DNA from 2 places in the Trichococcus shcherbakoviae genome. Region 2 is predicted to be linked to the other one. Evidence: predicted binding sites of a transcription regulator. Region 2 holds the regulator's gene; the other holds the start of a gene.

Region 1 (6,773 bases), 980 kb from region 2:
ACATTTGGATATTACGCATGATATGGTAACGATTTTGAAGGACTGACATAATGTCCGGGACTATTTGCTGCAAGACTGAAATAGACTCTTCCATAAAAACCCTCTTCATTTGCACGTGGACGCTTTTCGCCCCGCTGCAATCTTAGGCGGTCCTCGTTTATTTCATATCAGGAGAGATGGAATAGGACTGCAAATATTTTTTTATTCCGTCTATTCTCCCTCGTCTTTACTTCATCATTTTAACAGTAAACACTAGACGTTTCAAGCGTTTTGGCAAATAAATTCAAATTCCTTTAAAATAGATTCGTTCAATATATCACGAGTAGCCTATAATCCGATTGCCTTTTAGACATACGCTTTCAGAAAACCTTGGTACATCAACTTTTTGATAAGGGCCGATAATCGTCCCGTTATTGTTTAACGTTTCGCATCTTTTTCATTTATTATTGTCGATTGACAGCCTATTCACCGCATAACTGGTGCAACAAAAATGTCCCACGGTCCGTTTCGATCGTTTTCTCCAATATTTCTTCGCGCATGACAGTCGCCGGGACCGCCAAATCTCCAGCCAAACGAGTCACATCGAGCGGTTCCAACTCCCGACCTTCCAGGAAAAAGCCTTTCTGCAAGCCGCAGATCAATTCTCCCGCCGCAAGCAGCAACTCTTTTCTGAATGCAACTGCAGACCGCAACTGCTCCCACTCCGTTTTCTTCGCTGCCAGAAATTGTTGCACATCCACATCTTCGTGTTGCATCATCTCTTCATAATATTCTTTTTGGAAAATGATGAAAGGAGAAGCCCACTCATTGTACTTTACTCTCAGGTGCCCATCCACCATTTGAAGATAAAGATCCGGTCTGGGCAAAGAAAGGCTGTCCTCGCCATATGCTGATCCCGGAGTCGGGTCCAACGTTTGGGCATACTCGAATACCGCCTTCACATCGGACAGCTCGACATCCATCTCTTCAGCTATTGCTTGCCAGTTTTTGCCACTGAAGGCCGTAAAGTAATTCTCCAGAATATAATAGGCGATTTCCGGCGCATATTCATCACGCTCCGTCTGCAGCATCAGGCATTCCTGCAGATTTCGGGCCCCCACACCCGGGGGATCCAATTGATGCAGGAGCGTCAACGCATCCAGCATCACGATCGGTTCGACACCCTTCTGTTCCGCGGCTTCATTCAGATCAATTGTGACGTACCCTTCCGGATTGATGAATGCCACCAAAAATAAAACCAACTCGCGCAAGGGCGTGTCCCGCATATTTGCATAGATTTGTTCCAATAAGAATGTATCCAACGCCGGCACTTCTTCAAATACTTGATCCATAGCGGAAACAGTATCCATCGGATCGTCTTTATCCGGTTTATAGACTATCGTTCTTTCTTTTACAGCGCGTTCATCGAATTCTTTATTGATTTTCACTTCGATTAAGGGATTGCCCAACGCTTTTTGTTGAAGATAAGCGAACAATTCTTCATTATCGTACCCCACCAACCTCAGCGATTCCTCCAAACTTTCTTTATCCATATGCATACTTGATATAACCGACACACTAATCCCTCCTCACCTTTTCAGAATCATTTTATCACACACAAGCCTCCATTGAAATCGTTTTCAATCAAGGGCGGGTAATTTCAGCAGGAGTGTAACTGTTGTTCTGACAAGTCAATATGAGGTTCCGCAAAGTAGAAAAAGTGCCAAAACCATCTTGCGGTTTGAGATTCAATTTTCCCCTTGCTATCTTTCACGCTATAGGTTATAATTTTAATGTTGCTTGTCTCCTTGGTGTAATGGATATCACGTAAGATTCCGGTTCTTGAGATGGGGGTTCGATTCCCTCAGGAGACGTACTATTTTATTGACACTTCAACGGTTTTGCACTTTGAATGCAAAAAAAATGCAATAAATCTCCTTTCCCAAGCGGAATAGGAGATTTTTTTATTACCTTCTCGTTTCACATTGAATCCGATCGGCATTTTCAAAATCTATTTTTGGACATTTGCTGACTGAAACGATATGATTGAGTAAGGTATATTTCATCAGAAAACGCGAAGCTTCAGGCCAAACATTACAATTGACCTTTTCTGACCAATGAGTTAAAATAAACCTTGTAAAGAAAAACTGTTCATTCAAAACGAACAAGGAGGAAACATATATGAATTTAATCCCTACAGTAATCGAACAATCATCCCGTGGTGAACGTGCGTATGATATTTATTCCCGTCTTCTGAAGGATCGCATCATCATGTTGAGCGGCCCGATCGACGACAACACAGCAAATTCTGTCATCGCGCAATTGCTGTTCCTGGATGCACAAGATTCAGAAAAAGACATCTACATCTACATCAACTCTCCAGGCGGCAGCGTTTCTGCCGGCTTGGCAATCTTCGATACGATGAACTTCATCAAGGCCGACGTTCAGACGATCGCAATGGGTATGGCAGCTTCGATGGGCAGCTTCTTGCTGACTGCCGGCGAAAAAGGCAAACGTTTCGCGTTGCCGAATGCTGAAATCATGATTCACCAACCGCTTGGAGGCGCGCAAGGTCAAGCAACCGAAATCGAAATCGCAGCTCGTCACATCCTACAAACGCGTGAACGCCTTAACAAAATTTTGGCGGAACGCACAGGACAACCGATGGAAGTCATCGAACGCGATACAGACCGCGATAACTACATGACCGCCCAACAAGCCAAAGAATACGGCTTGATCGATGAAGTTATGGTCAACTCAAAATCATTGAAATAAAAAAGTACGTTTAAAGCGAAGACAATCAGCAGAAAGATGCTGATTGTCTTCGCTTTTTGTTGGGGGGTATTTCGTGGTGCTTGGCAGCTAGGTTTCCGCCACTTTCCCTGAGGACAGCAGCGGATAAGAGGTCGCAGCTCCGGCGAGGCGTCCGTCGGAGGAAAGACGAAGAATTAAAAACAAACAATCCGTCAGCGCGCCTGCGCATCTCCAATTCGACAAGAAAGGCAGACGGAACGCAAGCGTTCCTGTCTGCCTTTCTTGTTTCCTTAACGGATATAATTGAAGATATGTTCCCAAGTCTGCTTGCTGAATACAAGCATCGGATTGCCGTCACCGAGGACGCCATACCCGACCATCAGACCGGCTCCGAAGAGAATGAAAGCCATCAACATGAAAATCAAAACCCACATCACTGTTGACAGTACAGGTTTGAAATCAAATTTCACAGCGATCACCTATCTTCCTTTTTTTATTTTGGTTTTTTGGATCAATCGTGCCAACATTCCGAAAAGCCCGCTGGACGGACGATTCTTTTGGTCGATGTTATTCAAGAGGATACCCGTTCCCAAAGCAACAGCATCCAAAGGTTTTTCCGCAGCGAAAACCGGAACCTTCAACTCGCTCGAGAAAAGCTTCTCGATTCCGCTGATCAAGGCGCCCCCGCCTGTCAATACGATCCCTGTATTGATGATGTCCGCAGCCAACTCAGGAGGCGTCATTTCCAACACTTCCTTCGCTTGCTCCACGACAAGAACCAAAGTTTCGTGCATCGCTTCGTAGACTTCTTTGGAAGTGATGTAGATGGTGCGCGGAAGGCCCGTCACCATGTCACGGCCGCGGATTTCCATTTTCTCTTCTTTTTCAGGCTCCAAAGCAGTTCCGATGGTGATTTTGATCTTTTCGGCTGTCCGCTCACCGATCAATAATTTATGTTCTCTTTTTACGAAGTTCATGATGTCGGCATCCAGTTTATCACCGGCCGTTTTGATTGAACTGCTCGTTACGATGCCGCCCAACGACAAGACTGCGATATCACTCGTTCCGCCACCCATATCGATGACCATATTTCCGTTCGGCTGAAAAATGTCAAGTCCGGCTCCGACAGCCGCAACTTTCGGTTCTTCCTCCAGATACACATTTTTGCCGCCGCTCTTTTCTGCGGCTTGGATGATCGCTTTTTGTTCGATTGTTGTGATGTTTGTCGGACAACAGATCAAAATATTCGGCTTGGTCAAAAAGCCCTTTACATTCAAACGATCAATAAAGTGGGTCAGCATTGCTTCTGTGATGTCAAAGTCTGCGATGACGCCGCCTTTCAACGGACGGATCACTCTGATGTTTGCCGGCGTACGCCCGACCATCATATAGGCTTCTTCCCCAACTGCTAAAACTTTTCCGGTTTTTGTGTCTACTGCTACGACGGAAGGCTCATTCAAGACGATACCTTTCCCTTTAACGTGAATCAGTACGTTCGCTGTACCTAAATCGATCCCTATATCTCTGGCCACGTTGTTCCCCTCTCAAACATTCATCATTTAGCGATAGCTATCTTGCGGACGACAGTTGTCCGACTTATTTTACAAAAAGTGCTTCAACATCTGAATCACTGAAAGCATTCTGCTCGTCTTCCGTTACACGTTCGACGTCAGCTCCCAATGCCTGCAGCTTTTTATCGAATTCATAATAACCGCGATCCAAATGCGATAGGTTCGTGACGCGCGTATAGCCTTTGGAAACAAGGCCAGCGATGATCAAAGCAGCTGCCGCACGTAAATCCGATGCGGCTACTTCTGCACCTTGCAGATCAGTATTGCCATGAATCAGTACCGTCTGCCCTTCGACTTTGAAATCAGCGTTCATACGTCGCATCTCTTCCAAATGCATGAAGCGGTTTTCGAATACTGTCTCAGTCATCGTGCTGGTACCTTGGGATACTAATTGTGCAATCGTCATTTGCGCTTGCATGTCGGTAGGGAACCCCGGATGCGGCATTGTTTTGACGTCAGTCGCTTTCAAAGTACGCGGACCGATGACACGCAGGCCATTTTCTTCTTCCTGGAAGGCAACGTGCATTTCCTTCAGTTTTGAAATCAGCGGTTTATTATGTTCGGCAATTGCATCTTCAATGAACACATTCCCGTTCGTGACTGCAGCTGCAATCATGAACGTTCCTGCTTCGATACGATCCGGAATGATTGAATGCTCCGTTGCTTTCATGGATGAAACGCCTTCGATACGGATTGTTTCTGTTCCGGCTCCGACCACTTTCGCGCCCATGCGGTTCAAAAAATTCGCCAAGTCAACAATTTCAGGTTCGCGGGCGACGTTTTCGATGATAGTGGTTCCTTCAGCCAAAGTAGCGCCCATCATGATGTTCTGGGTTGCACCGACACTTGGGAAGTCCAAGTAGATGCGTGCGCCGACTAATCTGTCGACTTTCGCTTCAACAAAGCCATTTTCGATCTTGATGTCGGCACCCATCGCTTCAAACCCTTTCAGGTGAAGGTCGATAGGCCGTGTTCCGATGGCACAGCCGCCAGGCAAAGCGATGCGTGCATGGCCCAGACGTGCTAATAGCGGACCCATTACGACGATTGATGCACGCATTTTGCTGACATAAGCAAATGGCGCTTCAAAATTAATGTCGTTTGATGCATCCGCTAAGATGGTGTTGTTGTTTTCTTGAAATTCAACGCCGACATTCAGATGTTTCAGAACATTATTCATTGTGAAAACATCAGACAGTATCGGAACGTTCGTCAATACAGATTGCCCTTCGCTTGCCAAAAGTGTAGCAGCCAAAATCGGCAAAACTGCGTTTTTTGCGCCTTCAACTTTAACTGTTCCTTCAAGACGGTTACCGCCGCGAACAATTATTTTTTCCATTAAAAATCCCTCCGAAAGTCAATTGTGATTTCATTTGTATGTTTGTATGCAACTATTTAGTAAACCTGGAACTCTGAACTGCCCGTACAGTGACAATCTCTTGTGCAACCGTGAGCGGATCACGAGAACAGTAAGTAACTGATGTTCCGCGAAGTCGTCACCAACTCAAGCAGAAACGTACTTACTGTATAGCCTAAAGCAATCGACAGAAAGAAATAGAGCACCCGTGCTTCGCGTATGTGCCCCTTCCTTATCCATTTCTCCAATCTGATGGCTTTCATCGACCAGAAAGAAATGAAAATAAATATCATATGGGATAGCAATACTATTATACCGTTAAACATCGTTATGTCCAAGCGACGCACTCCTCCCATATTCTCAAACTATACTAACATAAATATTGTGAAAAAAAAACCAGGAAGATCGTTTTTGTCGGGCCGTCTCCTAAGAATTTACTAAGAAAATCGTTTACATTTATATTACCAATCAGGTATAATAATATGTTACAACACATAGAAATGAAATTGTAGGCTATTTCTGTAGATAATTTGTGCATATTATCTCGTCAACTAATTAATTGTTAGGAAATAATTGTCTGTAAAAAAAAAGAGGCCAACGATGGCCTCTTTTTTTACCTAGATCTGTTTTTCGAAACACCGATACGGTTGATGGCTTTCGATAGCGAAATCTTAGCACGTTGGAATTCTTTTTCATTTTTGATGTCGCGAGCTTCTGCCATCCGTTTTTCGGCGCGTTCTTTGGCGACTTCAGCACGGTCGATATCGATATCCTTCTCGCGTTCCGCACTGTTCGCAATGATGTTGACGATATTGTCGCGCACTTCCATGATGCCGCCGTTGACGGCAATATGGTTCTGAGCCAACTCATCGGTCACGCGTGTTACGATCAGGTCGGCGATCGCCAAAGGCACAATGATAGGGGTATGGTTTGGCATGATGGTAATGCCGCCGTCCGTTGTTTTGGCGGTCACCGCTTTAGCGCGATGCTGAAAGGCGATGCCATCCGGCGTCACCACGTTGACTTGCAGGTATGCCATCTTATTCCCCTCCTTTGTAGCCTAACTCTTTTGCTTTGTTCAGAACTTCCTCGATCGTACCGACGTTGCGGAA
Region 2 (6,773 bases):
GCAGACCCAAACTGATAAACGCAAAATAAATGATTGCCAAAAGCAAACTGAACATCCTTTATATTTCCTCCCTGTCTATATGAAGCCATTACTATTTTAGCGTAAAAAAGATAATCAGGCATTATGTCTATGTTGAAAATCAATCCTTGCTTAATCATAGCATATTTTCATATTTTTTTAGCAAATTAATGATAATAATGATAAAATGAATGAAAAGCCTTTCAAAGCCAAAACAACCAGCCCATAAATGAGGTGACAGTTTGAATCAGAACGAACTCCAACAATTATTCCCTGAAGCCAAGATAACGACCGCGGCCAGTCTCGGGCCCGCTTACTTCACGCTGCCTTTCCAGAACAAATGGCTGCATATACCTGAACACACGCTGAGCGGACGCGAAAAAGCTCTTTTGAAGCAGTTGCTGCTCAATGAGGCCCCGACGACATCCGACATCCCGAAGAATCCTTGGGCCCAGTTTCTGTTAGGCCAGACGACCGAAATTCCGATCGGACTGGCGCAGACCCAACTGCTCCAATTCAGACTCTCGTACCGGGAAGAGGACGCCGGGTCTTTCGATCAGACACTGTGGATCGATGCCTTCAGCCAGACATTGCCGCTTGTCCGCGAATGCTTCTTTTTGAACGGCAAAAGCGGTGTCTTCATTCTCGACAGCCCGGAACCCTACTGCATCGATGAGGAATTGGCGGCGGTGCTTGATATTCTGGATGACGACTTCAGCTTGCGGACCGAGTTGTATCTGGGCCAACGCTGGCCTGTCGACGCCCGCCTGCCGCTCCTTTTCGAGGAGGAAAGGAAAATATTCGCGGCCAGCCGAACGCTCGCCAAAGGCAGCAAGATCATAACGCTTGCCGCCATCGCGCTTCCTTATTTCATTTCGGAAGCAGGAACCCAAAATCCGGTGCTGCAAGCCTTGCAGGCCACGATCGGTTCCATCGACGGCACACACGAACTGATCACAGCCATGTGGCAGAACCAAGGAAACCTGTCGAAAGCGGCAGCCGACCTTTATCTGCACCGCAACACCCTTCAGTACCGGATCGATCGCTTTTTTAATGCGACCGGCTTGGCCTTGAAGAGCATGGACGACCTGGCCTTGGCTTACCTCGCCATCGCTGCAGTAACAGCTCCTCATACCAACTAAAAAGACTGCAGAAATGGGGCTATACCCTATTCCTGCAGTCTTATTCAATTCTTATCTATGAAACTTGTCGCCTACGTTGTCTTTTACATCGCCAGCTTTGTCCTTTAAATCAGAGAATAGGTCCATTGCTGATTCTTTCCAATCGCCTGCTCTGTCCACCACACGCAAGAAGCCGTCGATCTCATCATCCGTCAAATCCTCGATTGCCCGCAAAAATTTTTGGCTGCCTTTCAGATGGTCCTTCACGAAGTTCTTCATGCGTTGACGGTTCAAATAGGAGCCGATCTTGTCCACTGCTTCTTCCTCGTATGCCAAGGCCGCCGCAATTGCCGCAATCGCTGCTGTAGCACCCAAACCGATCAACAATGCCTTTTTAGAATTCTTCATTTTATTAGTTCCCTCCTCTAACTTCCGTAACTATATTTTAGCACAAACGGAAGCGATAACCGAACAATAACACTGTCTCCCAACTGAAGACCTGCTGCTCTTAAGAATTTACCGGCACTTTTTTGTCTTTATTTTCTGCCTTGGCGGGCTTCACTGAGATCCGGATGCTGCCTTTTTGGGCACCAATCGTAACGGTATCGCCGAATTTGATCAAGCCGCTCAGCATTTCTTCACTCAACTTGTCTTCGATCTCTTTTTGAATCGCGCGTCTGATCGGACGTGCGCCGTATTCCGGATCGAAACCGGCTTTTGCGATGACATCGATGGCTGCAGGCGTGATGCGCACATGGATATCGAGATCTTTCAAGCGTTTCACGATGCCGTTCGCCATCAATTTGACGATTTCATGCAACTCGTCTTTCTCCAAGGAGTGGAAGACGATTGTTTCGTCGATACGGTTCAGGAACTCCGGACGGAAGCTGTTCTTCAGCTCTTCGCGGATGCGTTTCTCCATCGCTTTATAATCATGCTTGAGATCTTTCGCCGCGAATCCGACCGATTTTTCATCACGCAAAGCCGTTGCACCCAAGTTGGAAGTCATGATCAAGATCGTGTTGCGGAAATCAACCTTCCGTCCTTTGGAATCTGTCAAATGACCGTCATCGAGCACTTGCAGGAGGATATTAAAGACATCCGGATGGGCTTTTTCAATCTCGTCGAGAAGAATGACCGAGTAGGGTTTCTGTCTGATTTTTTCCGTCAACTGGCCGCCTTCATCATAACCGACATAGCCGGGAGGGGAGCCGATCAGACGACTTGTGCTGTATTTTTCCATGTATTCGGACATGTCCAAACGAACCAAGGCATCCTCTGTCCCGAACATCGCTTCAGCCAGTGTTTTCACCAGCTCAGTCTTGCCGACACCGGTAGGACCCAAGAATAGGAACGAGCCGATTGGGCGATTTGGGTCTTTCAATCCGGAACGTGCACGTCTGATTGCGCGGGCCACTGCACTTACCGCCTCAGATTGGCCGATGACGCGTTCGTGCAGCACTTTTTCCAGCCTCATCAAACGGTCGCTTTCCTTCTGCTCCATCTGGTTGACCGGAATCCCGGTCCACAAAGCCACCACTTCGGCTACGTCGTTTTCGGTCACTTTCAGATCGTAGTGCGTGATTGTTTGGGCTTGTTGTTCCACCATTTTTTGGAATTTCTGCTTCTTCGTCATTTCGCGTTTGCGGATGCGGGCAGCTTTGTCGAAGTCTTGATTCAGGATAGCTTCCTCTTTGTCTTTCGACAACTTCGCGATTTCCAACTCGATTTTCCCGATTGGCGTATCCCCGTGTGTGACATCCAAACGGACTTTCGCAGCGGATTCATCAATCAGATCGATCGCTTTATCCGGCAATCTTCTGGAAGTGATGTAGCGCACGGATAACTGGACAGCTGCTTTCAGCGCCTCATCAGTGATTTCCACGCCATGGTGCTCCTCGTAACGGGAACGCAAGCCACGCATGATCTCAACCGATTCTTCAGGTGTGGGCTCATCGATATGGATAGGTGCGAAACGTCTTTCCAACGCCGCATCTTTTTCGATATATTTTTGGTACTCATCAAGGGTGGTGGCACCGATTGTCTGCAGTTCGCCCCTTGCCAATGCCGGTTTCAGGATATTGGAGGCATCGATTGCCCCTTCCGCTCCGCCTGCACCAATCAAGGTGTGCAACTCATCGATGAACAGAATGACATTGCCGTCATTGTAGATTTCGTCGATGATCTTCTTCATTCTTTCCTCGAATTCACCGCGGTATTTCGTACCTGCAACCAGTGAACCCATATCCAACATCATGATACGTTTGTTCGCCAATGTATCCGGAACATCTCCGGCCACGATTTTCTGTGCCAAACCTTCCACGATGGCGGTCTTGCCGACACCCGGTTCCCCTACCAATACTGGATTGTTCTTCGTTCTGCGGGAAACGATCTGCATGATGCGGCGGACTTCCTTGTCGCGTCCTACAATCGGATCCATCCGGTTTTCCCGTGCCAATTCTGTCAGATTGCGGGCCAAGGAATCCAAAGTCGGCGTTCCTTCTTCCACTTTATCCGTCTTTTTGGCTGAACGCATATCCGGTTTGGTCGGTTGTTTGATGCCCAGTTTCTCATAGAGAGACTTACGCAGCAAATTCGGATCGATCTGCAGGTTTTTGATGATTTTGACTGCCAGAATTTCTTCTTTCAACAAGCCCAATAAAAGGTGTTCAGTTCCTACCAAAGGAACCCCCAATTTGTGCGCTTCATTTGTCGCATACATAATGACTTTTTTAGCCCGAGGAGAAAATGGCAACGGCGCGTTGAAGTCCTCCGTATTCATTTGACCGAAACCGGTCAGATGAACAATCTCTTCGCGGACTCCTTCCTCATCAATGTCGTAGCCACGCAACACTTTTCCGGCAATGCCTTCTTGCTCCCGGACTAGTCCGAGAAGCATATGCTCCGTTCCGATGGATTGATGCTTAAATTTGTGCGCTTCTTCTGTTGCCAACAACAATACTTGGCTGGCTTTATCTGTAAATAATTCATTCATTTTTAACGCCTCCTCTACGGGCTCATCTATTCAAAGCGCAAGCTGTTCAAAAAATTCCTCAACAGCAAGGCTCGTAATCTTTCTTCGTGTTCGCCTGTGTATGGGGCAAGTGACTTATCCAATACCGACAACATCAGGTTTCCTTCGCGTTTCGTGATGATACCGCGACTGTATAGATTTTGGGTTACCGCAAACGCATCTTTCTGGTTGATGCTTTCGCCTACTATAGCGATCAGCTTATCCAACAATTCCGCTTGATCCAGGATTTTCACCTTCATGATGCGTATATAGCCGCCTCCGCCGCGTTTACTTTCGACCGAGTAGCCTTGCTGTTCCGTAAAACGGGTATTGATGACATAGTTGATCTGTGAAGGTACACAATGAAAACGATCTGCCATTTCGTTCCGTCTGATTTCAATCTGCTCTTCTGCATTCAGAATCTTTTTGATATACGCTTCGATGATATCTGACATGTTCTGACCATGCATGGAATGGACGCCTCCCTTCCCCTGACTAATTTTGACTATTATATGTTTATATTATGCTATTCCTACATAACTGTCAAACAGAAAGGGCTATCCGAGGACGTTTGTGGCAAACTAGTCAAGAAAGCTGAAACCCATCCAGACTGCCTGCTACTCCCTCTACAACAGCGTATTCCCCAAACATTTCCAACAGAATTATTTGGAATGTTCCTCATTATATACTTAAAGGGAAAAAACGGCAATATATCAATGAGAAAAGCTGAACGGGTTGGTTCCGCCCTGAAAGAAATTTAGGAAATCGTGCCGACTGAGCATCGTAGAGCGCAATAGGTACGATTTATCTAATTTCCGAAGGGCTAACCCGTGAAGCTGGCCAACGTTAACACAAAAAAATAGACGCAGAAACCATCGGAATGATTTCTGCGTCTATTTTTATTTATCGGGAAGACAGGATTCGAACCTGCGACCCCTTGGTCCCAAACCAAGTGCTCTACCAAGCTGAGCTACTTCCCGGTCATAATTATGTGAAAAATGCACCCAACAGGAGTCGAACCTGTAACCGCTTGATTCGTAGTCAAGTACTCTATCCAATTGAGCTATGGGTGCGTAAGTGCCGAGAATCGGAATCGAACCGATACGGTGATCACTCACCGCAGGATTTTAAGTCCTGTGCGTCTGCCAGTTCCGCCACCCCGGCTAAAAGATAGCCATTAAAATAAAAAAAAGCGGAAGACGGGGTTCGAACCCGCGACCCCCACCTTGGCAAGGTGATGTTCTACCACTGAACTACTTCCGCATTTTTGGATGCCGGCTAAAGGATTTGAACCCTCGACCCTCTGATTACAAATCAGATGCTCTACCAACTGAGCTAAGCCGGCGTCTCGGTATATTCAATTGTTCCATCATTATCGCAAGAATGATGAATGAGTTATGCAGGGCTCGAACCTGCGACCCTCTGATTAAAAGTCAGATGCTCTACCAACTGAGCTAATAACTCATGAATGGAGGTTGACGGGATCGAACCGCCGACATTCTGCTTGTAAGGCAGACGCTCTCCCAGCTGAGCTAAACCTCCATAATATAAATGCGCGGCAACGTCCTACTCTCACAAAGGGAAACCCTTCACTACAATCGGCGCTAAGAAGCTTAACTTCTGTGTTCGAGATGGGAACAGGTGTGACCTTCTTGCCATCGTCACCGCACATTTTTCAAGAGAACGTTGTTCTCTCAAAACTGAATCTACAAAATTAAAGGGAACCCGAAAACACCGCTTGAGTTTTCTTCTTTTTAAAAATTGGTTAAGTCCTCGACCGATTAGTATTGGTCCGCTCCATACATCGCTGTACTTCCACTCCCAACCTATCTACCTGATCATCTCTCAGGGGTCTTACTCACTTAAAGTGATGGGAAATCTCATCTTGAGGGGGGCTTCACGCTTAGATGCTTTCAGCGTTTATCCCGTCCACACATAGCTACCCAGCGATGCTCTTGGCAGAACAACTGGTACACCAGCGGTGTGTCCATCCCGGTCCTCTCGTACTAAGGACAGCTCCTCTCAAATTTCCAACGCCCGCGACGGATAGGGACCGAACTGTCTCACGACGTTCTGAACCCAGCTCGCGTACCGCTTTAATGGGCGAACAGCCCAACCCTTGGGACCGACTACAGCCCCAGGATGCGATGAGCCGACATCGAGGTGCCAAACCTCCCCGTCGATGTGAACTCTTGGGGGAGATAAGCCTGTTATCCCCAGGGTAGCTTTTATCCGTTGAGCGATGGCCCTTCCATGCGGAACCACCGGATCACTAAGCCCGACTTTCGTCCCTGCTCGACTTGTAGGTCTCGCAGTCAAGCTCCCTTCTGCCTTTACACTCTACGAATGATTTCCAACCATTCTGAGGGAACCTTTGGGCGCCTCCGTTACATTTTTGGAGGCGACCGCCCCAGTCAAACTGCCCGTCTGACACTGTCTCCCTGCTCGCTAAGAGCAGCGGGTTAGAGTGGTCATATCACAAGGGTAGTATCCCACCGTTGCCTCCTCCGAGACTGGCGTCCCGGTATCATTGGCTCCTACCTATCCTGTACATGTGATACAAACACGCAATATCAAACTGCAGTAAAGCTCCATGGGGTCTTTCCGTCCTGTCGCGGGTA

The links. The regulator CtsR, encoded in region 2, represses protease genes until heat stress. The targets are predictions, from matches to a motif close to TTGGTCAAAAAAGGTCAAANA.
Region 1: clpP (ATP-dependent Clp endopeptidase proteolytic subunit ClpP) is a predicted target of CtsR. The motif match lies at 2,077-2,097, and genes of this name have one in related genera.

What each region holds. Positions count from the first base shown of each region.
Region 1 is NZ_OY762653.1:526,095-532,867, forward strand. Features, by position in the region: gene ACKPBX_RS02480 (sugar-binding transcriptional regulator) at 1-94, opposite strand, end outside; gene ACKPBX_RS02485 (RNA polymerase factor sigma-54) at 462-1,556, opposite strand; tRNA gene ACKPBX_RS02490 (tRNA-Arg) at 1,782-1,853, shown strand; gene clpP (ATP-dependent Clp endopeptidase proteolytic subunit ClpP) at 2,161-2,754, shown strand; gene ACKPBX_RS02500 (DNA-directed RNA polymerase subunit beta) at 3,024-3,212, opposite strand; partial or broken gene mreB (rod shape-determining protein MreB) at 3,294-4,265, opposite strand; gene murA (UDP-N-acetylglucosamine 1-carboxyvinyltransferase) at 4,330-5,643, opposite strand; gene ACKPBX_RS02515 (DUF1146 family protein) at 5,763-6,017, opposite strand; gene ACKPBX_RS02520 (F0F1 ATP synthase subunit epsilon) at 6,275-6,700, opposite strand; gene atpD (F0F1 ATP synthase subunit beta) at 6,702-6,773, opposite strand, start outside.
Region 2 is NZ_OY762653.1:1,510,612-1,517,384, forward strand. Features, by position in the region: gene ACKPBX_RS07265 (MFS transporter) at 1-55, opposite strand, end outside; gene ACKPBX_RS07270 (helix-turn-helix domain-containing protein) at 261-1,160, shown strand; gene ACKPBX_RS07275 (hypothetical protein) at 1,212-1,547, opposite strand; gene ACKPBX_RS07280 (ATP-dependent Clp protease ATP-binding subunit) at 1,648-4,134, opposite strand; gene ACKPBX_RS07285 (CtsR family transcriptional regulator) at 4,161-4,622, opposite strand; tRNA gene ACKPBX_RS07290 (tRNA-Pro) at 5,059-5,132, opposite strand; tRNA gene ACKPBX_RS07295 (tRNA-Arg) at 5,152-5,225, opposite strand; tRNA gene ACKPBX_RS07300 (tRNA-Leu) at 5,231-5,316, opposite strand; tRNA gene ACKPBX_RS07305 (tRNA-Gly) at 5,344-5,415, opposite strand; tRNA gene ACKPBX_RS07310 (tRNA-Thr) at 5,425-5,497, opposite strand; tRNA gene ACKPBX_RS07315 (tRNA-Lys) at 5,544-5,616, opposite strand; tRNA gene ACKPBX_RS07320 (tRNA-Val) at 5,622-5,694, opposite strand; rRNA gene rrf (5S ribosomal RNA) at 5,706-5,821, opposite strand; rRNA gene ACKPBX_RS07330 (23S ribosomal RNA) at 5,914-6,773, opposite strand, start outside.